3 regions of the Bradyrhizobium sp. CCBAU 53415 genome follow, and region 3 is predicted to be linked to each of the others. Evidence: predicted binding sites of a transcription regulator. Region 3 holds the regulator's gene; each other region holds the start of a gene.
What was found. Region 3 encodes PhoB, which activates phosphate uptake and scavenging genes when phosphate is short. Its sites were predicted from a motif close to TGTCATNNANCTGTCAT; they were not measured.
Positions count from the first base shown of each region.

Region 1 (5,774 bases), on a different contig from region 3:
CGTCATGGCCGGGCTTGTCCCGGCCATCCACGACCTTGCTCGCGGCGCCAAGAACGTGGATGCCCGGGACAAGCCCGGGCATGACGAAGTTGCGGGCGAATTACCCTAATGAAAACAGACCCCCTTCTACTGTGCATGGGGTTGTTTTCGCGGTTTTTGATCGATCGCCCTTCGGGGCCCGTCAGGCCTCGATCCGCTTGCGCCCGTCGGCGCTGAACAGATGCAGCTTCGTCCGCGTCGCCGCGACACGAATCTTCTGGCCGATGGCGGGGGCTTCAGTTCCGGGAATGCGGACGATGATCTCGCCCGGCGGCAGCTCGCCGGGGGTGGCGGCGACGTGCTGCTCTTCCCGCTCGCGCGAGCCGTACACGAAGGTTTCGGCGCCGACACGCTCGATCGCCTCGACCGTGAGCGGCAAGGCGACGCCGCCGGCGGGCGTCTGGTCGGTGATGACGAAGTCTTCCGGGCGGATGCCAAGGATGCCGGCCTCGCCCGCGCTGCCGCCGAGCTGTGATTTGATCTCATCGGGGCGCGTCGACATCAGATTCATCGGCGGCGCGCCGATGAAGGAGGCGACGAAGGTGGTCGCCGGCTTCTCGTAGATCGCGAGCGGATTGCCGACCTGCTCGACCTGGCCGCCATTCATCACCACGAGGATGTCGGCGAGCGTCATCGCCTCGAGCTGGTCGTGGGTGACGTAGATCGACGTCGTGTTGAGCCGGCGCTGCAGTTTGCGGATCTCGACCCGCATCGCGATGCGCAGCTTGGCGTCGAGATTGGAGAGCGGCTCGTCGAACAGGAACACCTTCGGCTGGCGCACGATGGCGCGGCCCATGGCGACGCGCTGGCGCTGGCCGCCGGAGAGCTGGCGCGGCTTGCGCTCCAGCATGGCGGACAGCTCGAGCACGCGCGCGGCTTCCTCGACGCGGGTCTTGATCTCGGCCTCCGCCATGCCGCGGTTGCGCAGGCCATAGGCCATGTTGTTGTAGACGCTCATATGCGGATAGAGCGCGTAGTTCTGGAACACCATCGCGATGTCGCGGTCGGCGGGCTCGATCTGGTTGACGATTCGGCCGCCGATGTCGATCTCGCCGCCCGTGACCGTCTCCAGTCCCGCGACCATGCGCAGCAATGTCGACTTGCCGCAGCCGCTTGGTCCGACCAGCACGCAGAACTGTCCGTCGCCGACATCGACGTCGACGCCCTTGATGGCCTCGAAGCCGCCGGGATAGGTCTTGCGGACGTTGCGCAGGGTGACGTTAGCCATGGGTTGCACCGGCGAGTAGCGAATAGTGAATGGCGAATGGGGAAGGTGTCATACGTAAGGCGGACGTAGCGACCCCATTCGCTACTCGCCACTCGCTATTCGCCATACTCACTTTTCCGTCTCGACCAGTCCGCGCACGAACAGCTTCTGCATCACGACGACGACAAGGACCGGCGGCAGCATCGCGAGAACGGCCGTCGCCATCACGATCGGCCATTCGGTCAACGCGTCCGTGGTGGTGATCATCTTGCGGATGCCGATCTGGATGGTCTGCATGTCGTCGCGCGTGGTGATCAGCAGCGGCCAGAGATATTGATTCCAGCCGAGGATGAACAGGATCACGAACAGTGCCGCCATGTTGGTGCGCGACAGCGGCAGCAGCGTATCCCAGAAGAAGCGCAACGGGCCGGCGCCGTCGATGCGCGAGGCCTCCAGCAATTCGTCCGGCACCGTCATGAAGAACTGGCGGAACAGCAGCGTCGCCGTGGCCGATGCGATCAGCGGCAGCGACAGGCCGGCATAGCTGTCGAGCATGTGCAGGTCGGCGACGATCTTGTAGGTCGGATAGATGCGGACCTCGACCGGCAGCATCAAGGTGATGAAGATCAGCCAGAAGATCGGCATCCGGAACGGAAAGCGGAAATACACGATCGCATAGGCCGAGATGATCGAGATCGCGATCTTGCCGACCGCGATCAGCAGCGCCATCACCAGCGAGTTCAGCATCATGTTGCCGACCGGCTCGCGGGTCGAGCCGCTCGTGCCGACGAAGATCGTCTGGTAGTAGGTATCGAAGAAATGACCGCCGGGCAGCAGCGACATCTGCCCGTTCGCAATCAGCGCGTTGTCCTGGGTCGAGGCGACGATCGCGATGTAGACGGGGAACGCGACGATCGCGATCCCGATCCAGAGGATGAAATGGGCGACGTAGCGCCTGATGCCCTCGTCCTCGACCATCAGTAGGTCACCTTGCGTTCGACGAAGCGGAACTGGATTCCCGTCAGCACGATGACCATGACCATCAGGATCACCGATTGCGCCGCCGAGCTGCCGAGATTGCCGCCGAGCAGGCCGTCGGAATAGACCTTGTAGACCAGCGTCTCCGTCGACTTGCCGGGGCCGCCGCGGGTCATGGTGTCGATGATGCCGAACGTGTCGAAGAAGGCGTAGACGATGTTGACGACCAGAAGAAAGAAGATGGTCGGCGACAGCAACGGGAAGGTCACGGTCCAGAACCTGCGCATCGGGCGCGCGCCGTCGATCGCGGCGGCCTCGAGCACGCTGCGAGGGATGCTCTGCAGGCCGGCGAGGAAGAACAGGAAATTGTAGGAGATCTGCTTCCACGCGGCGGCGAGGATGATCAGAGCAGCGGCCTGGTCGCCGTCGAGCAACGGATTCCAGTCGACGCCGAGGGCGCGCACATAGCGCGAGAGCACGCCCAGCGAGGGATGCAGCATGAAGATCCAGAGCACACCGACGACCGGCGGCGCGACCGCATAGGGCCAGATCAGCAGCGTGCGGTAGAGCATCGAGCCGCGCAGCGGCTTGTCCGCCATCACGGCGAGCAGCAGCGCAAACGACAGCGACGAAACGGCGATCGCGAACGAGAAGAAGAAAGTCCGCACGATCGCCTCGAAATAGGCGCGGTCCTTCAGAAGCTCGAGATAATTGTCGAACCAGACGAAGCTCGTCGACAGGCCGAAGGCGTCCTGCAGCAGGAAGGACTGGATCACCGCCTGCAACGCCGGCCAGTAGAAGAAAATCAGGACGATCCCGAGTTGCGGCGCAACCAGCGCGTAGGGCAACAGCTTGGATTGGAAAATGGCTTGCTTTTGCATGATGCCCCGAGGCGGCAGGCCGGGGTACCGGCCTGCCGCTGATCGCCTTACTTCACGGCGGTCTTTTCGAACTGCCGCAGCATCGTGTTGCCGCGCTCGACGGCGGCGTCGAGCGCCTGCTTGGCGGTCTTCTTGCCGGCCAGCGCCTGCTCGATCTCCTCCGACCAGACGTCGCGCAGCTGCACCATGTTGCCGAGGCGCAGGCCGCGCGAATTCTCGGTCGGCTCCTTGTTGGTCAATTCGAGCAGCGGGGTCTCGAGATAGGGCTGGTCCTTGTAGAACCCTTCCGCCTTGGCCTTCGCGTAAGCCGCCTTGGTGATCGGGAGATAGCCGGACGACTTGTGAATATAGACCTGACGATCCGTATCGGAGAGGAAGGTCAGGAACTTCGCCACACCCTTGTATTCTTCAGCCGACTTGCCGCCCATGATCCAGAGCGAAGCGCCGCCGATGATCGAGTTCTGCGGCGCGCCCTTGACGTCGGGATAATAGGGCATCGGCACCGCGGTGAAGTTGAACTTGGCCTGCGCCTTGACGTTGCCGAAGAAGGCCGACGAGGTCAGGTAGAGCGGGCATTCGCCCGAGGTGAAGCGGCCTTCGCCGGTGTTGGTGCGGCCGGCATAGTCGTAGGTCTTGTCCTTCTGGAGCTCGACCAGCTTCTCGAGGTGCTTGACCTGGACCGGGCCGTTGAACTCGAGCACGGTATCGAAGCCGTCGAGGCCGTTGGCCTTGGTCGAGAGCGGCACGTTATGCCAGGCGGAGAGCTGCTCGAGATTGACCCAGGTCACCCATGAGTTGGAGAAGCCGCAGGTGGGATGGCCGTTGTCGTGCAGCTTCTTGGCGGCGTCGAACACTTCGGGCCAGGTCTTGGGGATCGCGACATTGGCCTTCTTCAGCTCGTCGAGGTTGACCCACATCACGGTCGACGACGAGTTGAATGGGAAGGACAGCATCTCGCCCTTCGAGGTCGAATAGTAGCCGGTGATCGCGGGCAGATAGGCCTTCGGATCGAACTTCTCCCCGGTCTCGGCCATCAGCTTGTAGACCGGCTTCACGGCGCCGGTCGCGGCCATCATGGTCGCGGTGCCGACTTCGAACACCTGCATGATATGTGGGGCGTTGCCGGCGCGGAACGCCGCGATGCCCGCGTTCATGGTGTCGGCGTAATTGCCCTTGTAGGTGGGAACGACCTTGTAGTCGGTCTGCGACGCGTTGAAGTCGTTGGCGAGCTTGACGATGACGTCGTTGTTGGCGCCGGTCATCGCGTGCCACCACTGGATTTCGGTCACAGCCAGCGCCGGCGACGCGCCGAGACCAACCGTGAGTGCAACAGCCGCAGCCGTGCCAAAATGTCGAAGAGCCATCAAGAAAACCTCCCTTGCCCGTCACTGAAGAAGCGCTTGCGCTAGCAGCGCGATATGACGTTCACATGACTGTGTAAGCGGGAGAAACGAAAGCGGCAAGCGCTGGAAAAGGGAAGCCGGAAAATAGGCGAAGACGTGCGCGCGGCCGTTCGCGGTGCACATGCGTAGACGCGCCGCAGTGCGGCATTGGTTCATTCAGGCAAGGAGAGCGCCGTCAGCGCGGAATGACGCGAGGTAACGGATGCGGCGCCCTTGACCTCTCCCGCTTGCTTGCGGGAGAGGGAGCGCACCTGCGCCGCCGCTCGACTTGTTCTGATCGACTACCGCTTGCGCTCGGGGCCGCAGACCGTGCCCTTCTCGACCATCGCGTCGATCTCGGCCTTGGAGTAGCCGAACTCGCCGAGCACCTCGGCCGCGTGCTGGCTGAATTTCGGCGGCAGCCGGCGCAGGCTCGGCTTTGAGCGATCGAGCCGGATCGGCGAGGCGACGCCCTTGTACCAATCCTTCTCGATAATATCGCCACGGTAGATCGTGTGCGGATTCTTCAACGCCTGGTCGATCTTCTGCACCGGGCCGGCGGGCAGGCCAGCGGCGAGCAGGCGGTTGCACAGCGGCTCGGCCTCGTGCTGGCTGAACACCGCGGCAAGCTCGGCACGCAGCGCCTCGCGATTGGCGATACGGTCCTTGTTGCGGGCAAAGCGCGGGTCGGTGCCGAGCTCGGGCTTGCCGATCTCCTTGGCGAGCTTGCGGAAGGTGCCGTCATTGCCGACACCGATGAAGATGTTGTCGGTCTTGGTCGGGAAGATCGCGTAAGGCACGAGGTTCGGGTGCTCGTTGCCGGTGAGCGAGGGCGGCTTGCCATGCATGAAATAGTTCGCGGTGTGCGGATGCATGATGGCAAGGCCGGTCTCGTACAGCGTCGTCTCCAGGAACTGGCCCTTGCCGGAGCGTTGCCGCTCCGACAGCGCCATCAGGATGCCGATCGCAGCATAAAGGCCGGTGGTGATGTCGACCAGCGGCACGCCGATCCGCATCGGCCCACTCTCGGGCGAGCCGGTTGCCGCGATCATGCCGGTCATGGCCTGGATGATGGCGTCATAGCCGGGATTGCCGCCGCGCGGCCCGTCGGCGCCGAAGCCGCAGATCCGGCAATGCACGAGGCGCGGGAATTTTTCGCGCAAGCTCTCGTTGCCGATGCCCCATTTCTCCAGCGTGCCCGGCTTGAAATTCTCGATCAGGACGTCGGCCGTCTCCAGCATCTTGAGCAGCACTGCGCGGCCGCCCTCGGAGGCGAGGTCGAGGCCG
Region 1 is NZ_LBJF01000022.1:217,767-223,540, forward strand. Features, by position in the region: gene XH87_RS15520 (sn-glycerol-3-phosphate import ATP-binding protein UgpC) at 182-1,267, opposite strand; gene ugpE (sn-glycerol-3-phosphate ABC transporter permease UgpE) at 1,376-2,224, opposite strand; gene ugpA (sn-glycerol-3-phosphate ABC transporter permease UgpA) at 2,224-3,105, opposite strand; gene ugpB (sn-glycerol-3-phosphate ABC transporter substrate-binding protein UgpB) at 3,153-4,469, opposite strand; gene XH87_RS15540 (CaiB/BaiF CoA transferase family protein) at 4,790-5,774, opposite strand, start outside.
Region 1: a site for PhoB is predicted at 4,524-4,540, ahead of ugpB (sn-glycerol-3-phosphate ABC transporter substrate-binding protein UgpB). Genes of this name have one in related genera too.

Region 2 (5,774 bases), on a different contig from region 3:
ACATCCTCGACCAAGGATAACCTCACGATCGCGCGCAACAACAACATCGCGCTGCGTATCGATCTCGTGACCAATGCCGTCAAACAATTGCTCGTGGGGCCCTGGTCGTGCCCGCAGTCGGGTGTTTCGGGCGGCGTCATGCAGTGCATGTCGGCGCTCAACAACACCGCCTACAAGGCCGCCATCTATACCTTCGACTACGGCCTGAATACGATCCAGACGCTGACCACCCCGACCACCGCCGGCACGAAGATCGCCAACATTCAGCTGATGACGGTCGACCACCAGAACTGCATCGTTACCGACAGCAAGGGCAACTGCGTCTACAGCACTGACTACGGCACGGACATCTCGGGCGGGCTCACGGGCGTCAACGCGGTGATGCCGGCGCCGGGCACCGGCACCAACCAGGCGGGCGATACGCCGCAGGAGGTGGTCTTCCTCGTCACCGACGGTGTCGAAGACAAGCTGATGCCGAAGCCAGGGACCTGCGACCCCAATGCCACCTATCCGCTCCCGACGGGCAGCAGCACGACCGTGCGCTGCCAGCAGCCGCTGAACACGACGGTCTGCACGACGATCAAGAACCGCGGCATTCGCATCGCGGTTCTCTATACCGAGTATCTGCAACTTCCGAGCGACAGCTGGTACAACAGCCGCATCGCGCAATTCAACAATCCGTCCTCATCCACGGGCCAGATCGCGCAGAGGCTGCAATCATGCGCCTCGCCGGGTCTGTACGCGAGTGTTCAGACCGGTGGCGACATTTCCGCGGCGCTGACCAACCTCTTCATCAAGGTTGCGTCCAGCACGGCCAGCCTCGTGCAGTAGAGAAGAGCCGCCATGACTGGACCGGGTAGTGCAACGAAAAAGAGGCGCCGCAATCGCTGCGCCGCTTTCGCGCGGGACAGCAGGGGCGCCACGGCCGTCGAATTCGCGCTGGTCGCCGCGCCGTTCCTCGCCCTCCTCATCGCATTGATCCAGACCTTTCTCGTCTTCTTCGCCCAGCAGACGCTCGAAACCATCGTGCGCCAGTCGGCGCGCCTCGTCATGACCGGACAGGTTCAGTCCGCGCAGATGTCGCAGGCGGCCTTCAAGCAGAAGGTCTGCGATCAGATCGTGATCCTGTTCAATTGCAGCGGCCTGATGGTGGACGTGCAGGTGGCGACCGCGTGGACATCCGCGAACACGGCGATGCCCACCCTGACCTACGACGGCTCGGGCAAGGTCAGCAATGTCTGGCAATACGATCCGGGCAATGCCGGCGACATCGTCGTTCTCCGCGTGATGTACGAGTGGCCGGTGGTCCTCGGGCCGCTCGGTTTCAACCTCTCGAACCTTTCCAACGGCAACCGGCTGATCATGTCGTCCGCCGCGTTCCAGAACGAGCCAGGAGCCACCTGATGATCGGCCACCTGATGATTTCCGCCCTGACGTCTCGCGCGCGGCAGCTGTTGACCGACGTCCGCGCCGTTGCAGCGACGGAGTTCGCCATCGTGACCCCGTTCATGCTGGTGCTCTATGTCGGCGGCGTCGAGCTCGGCAACGGGCTGGCCATGAACGTCAAGGTCAGCGCGACCGCGCACAGTGTCGCCGACATGATCACGCAGAACACGGCCGTCACCTCGACCCAGATGGACGGCATTCTCGCGGCCGCGACGGCCATCATGGCCCCATATCCCATCAAGAATGGCAGCTCTTCCCTGATGACGATCACGGTCTCGGAGGTCTCGACCGACAGCAATGGCAAGGCGACGGTGCAATGGAGCAAGTCGACGAGCTCGTCGGGCGCACGAACCGTTGGTGAGCAGATGACCTTGTCGTCCTTTACCGCGCCGAGCGGTACCAGCAACGCCAACATCTCCCTCATCCTGAGCGAGGTGTCCTATGACTACACGCCCAACCTCGGCTTCACCATCGCCGGCACCGTCAAGCTGTCCGACAGCTACTACCTGTTCCCGCGCTGCTCGACCAACAGCCCGGCCACGTCGAGCTTTCCCTACTATGACGTGAAATATCCGGCGACGGCGACCTGCACCTGCGTGCAGCATTTGCAGCAGAAGAGCTGCTGATCATCAATCACGGCCGCGGCACCCGGCCGCGGGCAATGGCGTCAATATCGTCAGCGCCTGCTGACCATGCTCTTGGGTTCCGATGCCGGCGGACAGGGGCGAATGGCCGGGAGAATGTCGAATAGCGGCCGCCTGGCCATCGCGCCGCCGCATGACGTCTTAAAATTCGCTTTACAAGAATTCGGATTTGTCGTAGATCTCTGCGCATCCCGCCCGCCACAAGGGGCGTTTCGCGATCGTCACGAGACGCGGGCAGGGTGCGGTGGCCGCGACGGCGTCGGCGCGCTGGGCAAGCTGCAGGGCGGGAATCTCCGTGAGCAGCAGCAGGCGCGGTACGACACGGCGTCGACAGCGTCCTCGTTCGGCCTCGAAGGTGAGCGCACGCCAGCCATCGGGGACAGGAGCGGGGATGTGCGCGGACGGCAAAATCGTGTGGTCCTGACGACCGGGGTCTGTGCGTCAAGTCTTGCGGTGATGTGTGTTGCCCGACCGGGCGCGCACGTCAGCCATCCGCGAGGCGACGGGGGCAATAGTGCATCGCTCCCCGGGGAGAGCGCGACATAAGCCGTAAGACCATCCGCGCAGGGAAGGCCGGTCGCTCGGCTGCACCTGTAGTCCACCCCGTGCGCGTCTTGCTCGCACACGGGACCGCGGGTGCCAGCCGCGCCCGGCCTTCCCTGCGCCCTTTCTTGCGAGATGGGGCAACGAAGAGAGCAAAGCTCGGGCGAAATGAGTCGCGAGAATGCGAGGCCGTGTCTGCAGATCAAGTGTCAGTTGGGCAATCGCGATGGTGCAACTTGCTCCGTCATTGCGAGCGGAAGCGAAGCGATCCAGAATCTCTCCGCGGAGGCAGTCTGGATTGCTTCGTCGCTTCGCTCCTCGCAATGACGGATTGTGTGGCTATGACGCGCATCCCTCTCGTGTCCCGGACGCGCTGCAGCGTTCTTGCGCTGCTGCGCAGAGCCGGGACCCAGCGGGCTACAGCACGTGCTGCAACATAGGCCCCGGCTCTGCAGCGCATCACTTCGTGCTGCGCAGCGTCCGGGGCACGAGAGCGGAGTTTGGCGCGAAACTGTTTCCACATCGTCATTGCGAGCGGCACTCGCAATGACGAGGAGGATGGAGTTACGCGCTCTCCGTTTCCCGGTGCACGTCGTGCACCACGAGGCCCATGCCTTGCTCCGGCATCTTTATCCAGTCGCGGCGCTTCAGGGTGCGCTTGGTGTCTTCATAGCCGCTGGTCCAGTGCTCGCGCGTCGAGGTGCCCGAGAACTCGTGGTCCTTGGCGTCGCCCTCATAGGCCTTCTGCTGGTAGATCAGATGCAGGATCGCGATCTCCGGCATGTTGCGCAGGCTCGCCTTGAGCTTGCGCTCCTCCTCGGAGAGCTGCTCGTCCGGCAGCTTCGCCAGCGCCTTGTAGAGCAGGACCTTGAGATTGTGCGTGCGGCGATAGACGTCGGTGTTGTGGCGCGTGCGCGAGGAGTACATGATGTCCTTGTGGCGGGCCATCACGTCCTGGATGGAGCGCGGCAGCACGCCCCGCGCGCTGAACAGGTCGACCTGGAACACCAGCGAATTGAGCGAATCCTCCTGGTCGAGCAGATGCTGGAGCGGCGTGTTGGAGACGATGCCGCCGTCCCAGAAATGATCGGTGCCGATCCGCACCATCGGCAGCGCCGGGGGCAGGGCGCCGGAAGCCATGACGTGCTCCGGCTCGATCTCGTCATGGGCGTTGTCGAAATAGATGAAATTGCCCGAGAGCACGTTCACCGCGCCGACCGCGAAACGGACTTTCTTCTCGTTGATGAGATCGAAGTCGACCAGCTCGAGCAGGCTCTCCTTGAGCGGCATCGTGTCGTAATAGCTGGTCGCGGTCCGCGCGCCGACCGGGCTGAACCAGGGATTGACCTGGTGCGGGGTGAAGAAGCCGGGCTGGCCCAGCGCCGACGTCATCCACGCGCTGGTGAGATTGCGCCACTGGCGGAAGACGTCGCCATCGGGCGTGTAGTGCCAGATCTTGCGGTTGGTGATGCGCTCCCAGAAGATGCGCAGCGCATCGAGCCGCTTCTCCGGCCTGTTGCCGGCGATGATGGCGGAGTTGATCGCGCCGATCGAGACGCCGCAGGCCCAGTCCGGCTCGATGCCGGCCTCGTGCAGCGCCTGGTAGACGCCGGCCTGATAGGCGCCGAGAGCGCCGCCGCCTTGCAGCACCAGCGCGACCCGGTCGCAGCGCTCGGGACGCCAGCCCCGCGCGGGCGGCTGATGAGTCGAATGCATCGGTTGCGACGTGCGGGCGTCCATGCTGGTGCCTCCCTGCGTATTCTCAAACGATTGCGTCCTGCGGTGACGGCGTGATGACAAGGTCGGCGCCGATGCATCGGCTGCATGCACGGTGGCTGCAACGGAATGGCCGCGGGTCATGCGCCTGACGGAAATCCATCACATCGCAGTCAATGAGGCCGGCTAGCAATTTGCGTCGCCGCATGATGCTGCCGGGCCGGCATCGGAGACATCGCACAGCAGGAGAACAACCGATGCGCAGGGAAGACGTGCTGAGGCTTCCGTCCATGCCGGCCGCCGGACCGAGCTATCCGGCCGGGCCCTATCGCTTCGTCAACCGCGAATTCCTTGTCATCACCTACGAGACCGATCCGGAACTGATCCGCGCCGGCCTGCCTGAGCCGCTGGAGCCGGTCGAGCAGCCGATCGTGCATTACGAATGGATCAAGATGCCGGATTCCTCCGGCTTCGGCAGCTACACCGAGTCCGGCCTCGTCATTCCCGCACGCCTCAACGGCGAGGAGGTCAACTTCGTCTCCCAGATGTACCTGGACGACGATCCGCCGATCGCGGCGGGCCGCGAGATCTGGGGCTTTCCGAAGAAGTACGCACATCCAAAACTCGAGATCGTCAAGGATACGCTGACAGGCACGCTGGAATATGCCGGCCAGCTCGTCGCGATGGGCACCATGGGCTACAAGCACGAGAGCATGGCCGGCAACGGCGATCTCACCCGCGCCACGCTGTCGAAGACGCAGATCAATCTGAAGATGATCCCAGGGGTCGACGGCCGCCTCGAAGTCTGCCAGCTCGTGGCCATCAACCTCACCGACATCGTGCCGAGGGGCTCCTGGATGGGACCCGGCCGATTGCATCTGGTGCCGCACGTGAATGCGCCGGTTGCGGATTTCCCGGTCCGCCGCTGCCTCGGCGCGCATCATTACATCGCCGACCTGACGCTGCCGTTCGGTCGCGTCGTCCATGACTACATCAGGGAAGCCGAGGCCGCCGCAACCGGCCTGGCCGCGGAGTAGGGTCCATCATCAAACTGTAACACTGGCGTAATTGAGTACCCGCGTGGGTCCGGAAGACGCCGTCGGCTATCCTCCGGATACGAGGCATCTGTTGATGGTTGGGGTTGGCCATGGTTGAGCCGGCGAAGCTTGTCAGCGCGCTGTCGAACGCTGACCCCGCCATTCCCGGCCTCGTCTGGGCGTTCCGCCTGCACAGCGACGGCAGCGCCGAGGCGCTCCCGATCGACCGGCCGATCGAGTTCAGTCATGACGGCCGTCTCTGGCTGCATTTCAATCTGACCGACGCGCGCGTTCGGCCGTGGATCGCGGCATCACAACTGCCGCAGCTGGCGCGCGAGCTATTGCTGTCGAACGATACCTTCCAGCAGCTTCACGTCATCGATCACTG
Region 2 is NZ_LBJF01000023.1:243,910-249,683, forward strand. Features, by position in the region: gene XH87_RS17000 (TadE/TadG family type IV pilus assembly protein) at 1-831, shown strand, start outside; gene XH87_RS17005 (TadE/TadG family type IV pilus assembly protein) at 844-1,404, shown strand; gene XH87_RS17010 (TadE/TadG family type IV pilus assembly protein) at 1,419-2,072, shown strand; gene XH87_RS17015 (patatin-like phospholipase family protein) at 3,198-4,373, opposite strand; gene XH87_RS17020 (acetoacetate decarboxylase) at 4,607-5,386, shown strand; partial or broken gene XH87_RS17025 (transporter) at 5,497-5,774, shown strand, end outside.
Region 2: a site for PhoB is predicted at 4,416-4,432, ahead of XH87_RS17020 (acetoacetate decarboxylase). Genes of this name have one in related genera too.

Region 3 (5,774 bases):
CTGTTCAACGCCTCGCTGATCCTCGCCATCATGGTGCTGCCCTTCATCACCTCGATCTCGGTCGACGTGTTCAAGACGGTGCCGCCGGTGCTGAAGGAAGCCGCCTACGGCGTCGGTTGTACCACGTGGGAAGTCGTGCGCAGCGTGGTGATCCCCTACACCCGCGTCGGCATCATCGGCGGTGTCATGCTGGCGCTGGGTCGCGCGCTCGGCGAGACGATGGCCGTGACCTTCATCATCGGCAATTCGTTCCGCATCTCCTCGTCGATCTTCGCCCCGGGCACCACGATCTCAGCGGCGATCGCATCCGAGTTCGCCGAGAGCGACGGCCTGCACCAGTCCGGCCTGATCCTGCTCGGTCTGCTGCTGTTCGTGCTGACGTTCTTCGTGCTCGCGGCCGCGCGGCTGATGCTGATGCGCCTGGAAACCAAGGCCGGAAAGTGAAGCCATGAACCCGATCTATTCGCGCCGCCGCCGCTGGGACATCGTCATACGCGGCCTCTGCATCGCAGCCGCCGCCTTCGGCGTCACCTGGCTCGCGCTGATCCTGATCACGCTGCTCTACAACGGTCTGGCCGGGCTCAACCTTCAGGTCTTCACCGCAGACACGCCGCCGCCCGGATCGAGCGAGGGCGGCCTGCGCAACGCCATCGTCGGCTCGCTGATCATGACCGTGATCGGTGTCGGCATCGGCGCGCCGCTCGGCATGTTCGCCGGTACCTATCTCGCCGAATACGGCCGCAACGACAAGCTGACCTCGGTGATCCGTTTCATCAACGACATCCTCTTGTCGGCGCCCTCGATCATCATCGGCCTGTTCATCTATGGTGCGGTCGTGGTGCCGATGCGAGGCTTCTCGGCAATCGCCGGCGCGCTGGCGCTCGCCGTGATCGTGATCCCCGTCGTGGTGCGCACCACGGAGGACATGCTGCTGCTGGTGCCGAACCCGCTGCGTGAAGCCGCCAGCGCACTCGGTCTGCCGCGTTCGCTGGTGATCAAGCGCATCGCCTACCGTGCGGCGCGCTCCGGCCTCATCACCGGCGTGCTGCTCGCCACCGCCCGCGTCGCCGGCGAGACCGCGCCGCTGCTGTTCACCGCGCTGTCCAACCAGTTCTTCAGCCTGAGCCTGGACAAGACGATGGCCAACTTGCCGGTGACCATCAACAACTTCGTGCAGAGCCCCTACGCCTACTGGAAGCAACTCGCCTGGAGCGGGGCGCTGCTGATCACCCTGACTGTGCTTGCCCTGAACATTGGCGCCCGCATCCTTGGTGCCGAGAGGACCGCAAAATGAGTGAAATGTCTATTTCCGTAAGCGCGCCGACCGTTCATCCCGGCTCGCAGCCGCTGCCCGAGGCGCCTGCCAAGGTCACCGCGCGCAACCTCAATTTCTACTACGGTGAGCACCATGCGCTGAAGAACATCAATCTGGCGCTGGGTACCAATCGCGTCACGGCCTTTATCGGCCCGTCCGGCTGCGGCAAGTCGACCCTGCTGCGCATCTTCAACCGGATGTACGACCTCTATCCGGGCCAGCGCGCCACCGGCCAGCTGTTGCTCGACCAGACCAACATTCTCGACCCCAAGCTCGACCTCAATCTGCTGCGCGCCCGGGTCGGCATGGTGTTCCAGAAGCCGACGCCGTTCCCGATGACGATCTACGAGAACATCGCCTTCGGCATCCGCCTCTACGAGAAGATCTCGAAGTCCGAGATGGACGATCGCGTCGAGAAGGCGCTGCGCGGCGGCGCGCTGTGGAACGAGGTCAAGGACAAGCTCAACGCCTCCGGCCTGTCGCTCTCGGGCGGCCAGCAGCAGCGCCTGTGCATCGCCCGCACCGTCGCGGTGCGCCCCGAGGTGATCCTGTTCGACGAGCCCTGCTCGGCGCTCGATCCGATCTCGACCGCCAAGGTCGAGGAGCTGATCCAGGAACTGTCCGAGAACTACACGATCGCGATCGTCACCCACAACATGCAGCAGGCCGCGCGCGTCTCCGACAAGACCGCCTTCATGTATCTTGGCGAGCTGATCGAGTTCGACGACACCAGCAAGATCTTCACGTCGCCGACCGACCGGCGAACGCAGGATTACATCACCGGCCGGTTCGGCTGAGGAGACGGGACATGGGTACTGAACATACCGCAAAGGCTTTTGACACCGACCTCCAGGAGCTCACCCGCCTGGTCGCCGAAATGGGCGGGATCGCCGAGCGCATGATCGTCGATTCCGTCGACGCGCTGATCCGCCGCGACGTCGCGCTCGGCCAGCGCGTCGTCGCCACCGACGCCGATCTCGACATGCTGCAGAAGCGCATCGAGGAGCGCGCGGTGCTCACCATCGCCCGCCGCCAGCCGATGGCGGTCGACCTGCGCGAGATCGTCGGCGCCATGCGCGTTGCGACCGATCTCGAGCGCATCGGCGACCTCGCCAAGAACATGGGCAAGCGCGTCGCCGCGCTGGAGACCGACTTCCATCCGCTCAAGCTGTTCCGCGGCCTGGAGCACATGACCGATCTCGTGCAGCAGCAGGTCAAGTCGGTGCTGGACGCCTATGCCGCTCACGACCTGCCGGCGGCGATGGCGGTGTGGAAGGGCGACGAGGAAGTCGACGCGATCTGCACCTCGCTGTTCCGCGAGCTCCTCACCTACATGATGGAGGATCCGCGCAACATCTCGTTCTGCATCCACCTGATGTTCTGTGCCAAGAACATCGAGCGGATCGGCGACCATGCCACCAACATCGCCGAGACCGTGTTCTACATGATCGAGGGCCAGGCCATCACCGACAAGCGGCCGAAGGGCGACATGACCACGTTCGCCACGACGATACCGAATACCTGAAGACTTAAGGAGCGACGGTACCATGGGCGCACGCATTATGGTGGTTGAGGACGAGGAAGCTCTCACCGAGCTTCTCCGTTACAACCTCGAAGGCGACGGCTATGACGTCGAGACGGTGATGCGCGGCGATGACGCCGACACCCGCCTCAAGGAGCACATTCCCGATCTGATCGTGCTCGACTGGATGCTGCCGGGCCTGTCAGGCATCGAGCTGTGCCGGCGGCTGCGCACCCGCTCCGAGACCAAGCAGCTGCCGATCATCATGCTCACCGCCCGCGGCGAGGAGAGCGAGCGGGTGCGGGGACTTGCGACCGGCGCCGACGACTATATCGTCAAGCCATTCTCGGTGCCGGAACTGCTGGCGCGCGTGAAGGGTCTGCTCAGGCGCGCGAGCCCCGAGCGGCTCGCCACGGTGCTCGCCTATGGCGACATCGAGCTCGACCGTGACAAGCGCCGCGTCGCGCGTTCGGGCCGGCCGATCGACCTCGGCCCGACCGAATATCGCCTGCTGGAGTTCTTCCTGGAGCATCCCGGCCGGGTGTTCTCGCGCGAGCAACTGCTCGACAGCGTCTGGGGCCGCGACATCTACATCGATGAACGCACCGTCGACGTTCATATCGGTCGTCTCCGCAAGCTGCTCAATCTCGGCCGCGAGCAGGACCCGATCCGCACCGTCCGCGGCGCCGGTTATGCGCTCGACGATCGCTTTGCGAAGGCGGAGCAGACCTAAAGCATGATCCGGAAAAGTGCGCAGCGGTTTTCCGAAAAGATCATGCTTAAACGACGACCTACAGCGCGATGACGATTCATCCTGATCGCATCGCGCTTTAGTCTAAGGTTTGCAGACTTTGGTTTGGCGTAGTGCAATCACACTCTCAGTGTCGTCCCTGCGAACGCAGAGACCCATAACCACAGGAAGTGGTTTGGCGAAGACTCGGAGTGATCATCCCGTGCAATGACAGCGCCCCGGGATTATGGGTCCCTGCGCCCCGTGCGCAATTGCGCACCAGGCAGGGACGACATCCGATGTGTTGAGCCGTTTTCGCGCGCCGGCTGACGAGGCGCGCTGATAACCTACCGCGTTCCCGGCTTGGCCGGTGCGCGCCGGCGATCTGCCGCCGGCTGATAGGCCACGCGCGAATGCTGGGCGCAGTAGGGCAGGCCGGACAGCGCCTTGCCGCCGCAGAAGAAGAAATCCGGGCTCGAGGGATCGCCGACCGGCCAGTGGCAGGTCGCCTCGTTCAATTCCAGCAGCGACAGTCGCTGGCTCATCGGCACCACGTTGTCGTAGGTGACCGGCTCGGCCTCCACCTCGACCTCGAAGGCCTGCGCCAGCGCGGTGTTGCCGCGCGCAACGGGGCGGGTCACCCGCATCATGTGCTGCGCGGGCCGTGCCTTGCGCGGCCGGGGCGCTGCCGAAGAAGGGCTCTTGGCGCGGCCGGACAGGCCGAGCCGGTGCACTTTGCCGATCACGGCATTGCGGGTCACATTGCCGAGCTCCGCCGCAATCTGGCTGGCCGAAAGTCCGGCCTCCCAGAGCTTTTTCAGCTGCTCGACGCGATCATCGGACCAGGTCAAAACCGTCATTGCACCCTTTCCCTCGCTGCGAGCCTGCCATCCTGGAGCCTTCGCAGCGAATGCCTAAGCCTTGAAAACCCGTGCCGCCAGAATCCCTTAAGGCTCGCCGGGCGCACCAAAGACGCCCGAACGTTTACGCCGGTACATGAGGACTCTTGGGATCAGAACCGCTGCACGAGATATCGTATCTGACAGTCCAAACGCTACAATATGGCGTGACTCCCGCGCAAGAGTCCGCCGGCTCGCTTCCACATGTTCCGTGGTGAAAACCCGCAAAACCGGCACCGCAAGACTACGGATTCAGCGTTTCGCGAGGCTTTCCGGGCGGCATTGACACCCGTCTTGTCAGGCATAAGATAGCGTCACGTGCCGCCCTTAAAAGGCGGCACGTTTCGTTTTCCGGGCCGGGCAATGGTGCGTTGCGCAATGCACGCTTCACGCCGTCCGCAACATTCAAGTGACGTCATGACCAACAGCGCCGCGCCGCATTTGCTCCCCGTTTTCGCCAGGGCCGACCTCGGTTTCGAGCGCGGCGAAGGCTGCTGGCTGGTCGCGACCAATGGGGATCGCTATCTCGATTTCACCTCGGGCGTGGCGGTGAATGCGCTCGGCCATGTTCATCCCGCGCTGGTCAAGGCGCTGCAGGAGCAGGCGACGAAGCTCTGGCACATGTCGAACCTGTTCCAGAGCCCCGACGGCGAGAAGCTCGCAAGCCGCCTCTGCAACGAGAGTTTTGCCGACTTCGTGTTCTTCTGCAATTCCGGCGCCGAGGCGCTGGAAGGCGTGATCAAGCTGGTCCGCCATCATCACTTCTCCAAGGGGCATCCCGAGCGCTATCGCATGATCACCTTCGAGGGCGCCTTCCACGGCCGCACGCTGGCAACGCTCGCCGCTACCGGATCTGCAAAATATCTCGAGGGCTTCGGTCCGCCGATGGACGGCTTCGACCAGGTGCCGCATGGCGACCTGGAAGCTGTGAAGAAGGCGATCGGCCCGCATACCGCCGGCATTCTCATCGAGCCGATCCAGGGCGAGGGCGGTGTTCGTTCTGCGCCTCCCGCCTTCCTCAAGGCACTGCGCGAGCTCTGCAATGAGCGCGGCCTGTTGCTCGCCTTCGACGAGGTGCAGACCGGCATGGGCCGCACCGGCGAACTCTTTGCCTACAAGCGCACCGGCGTCGTGCCCGACGTGATGTCGCTGGCGAAGGCGCTCGGTGGCGGTTTCCCGATCGGCGCGGTGCTCGCCACCGCCGACGCGGCGCGCGGCATGGGGCCGGGCTCGCACGGTTCGACCTTCGGCGGCAATCCGCTCGCGATCTCGGCTGCGAACGCCGTTCTCGACGTCATGCTCAAGCCC
Region 3 is NZ_LBJF01000002.1:297,964-303,737, forward strand. Features, by position in the region: gene pstC (phosphate ABC transporter permease subunit PstC) at 1-444, shown strand, start outside; gene pstA (phosphate ABC transporter permease PstA) at 449-1,294, shown strand; gene pstB (phosphate ABC transporter ATP-binding protein PstB) at 1,291-2,112, shown strand; gene phoU (phosphate signaling complex protein PhoU) at 2,124-2,840, shown strand; gene phoB (phosphate regulon transcriptional regulator PhoB) at 2,863-3,570, shown strand; gene XH87_RS07740 (GcrA family cell cycle regulator) at 3,915-4,427, opposite strand; gene XH87_RS07745 (aspartate aminotransferase family protein) at 4,884-5,774, shown strand, end outside.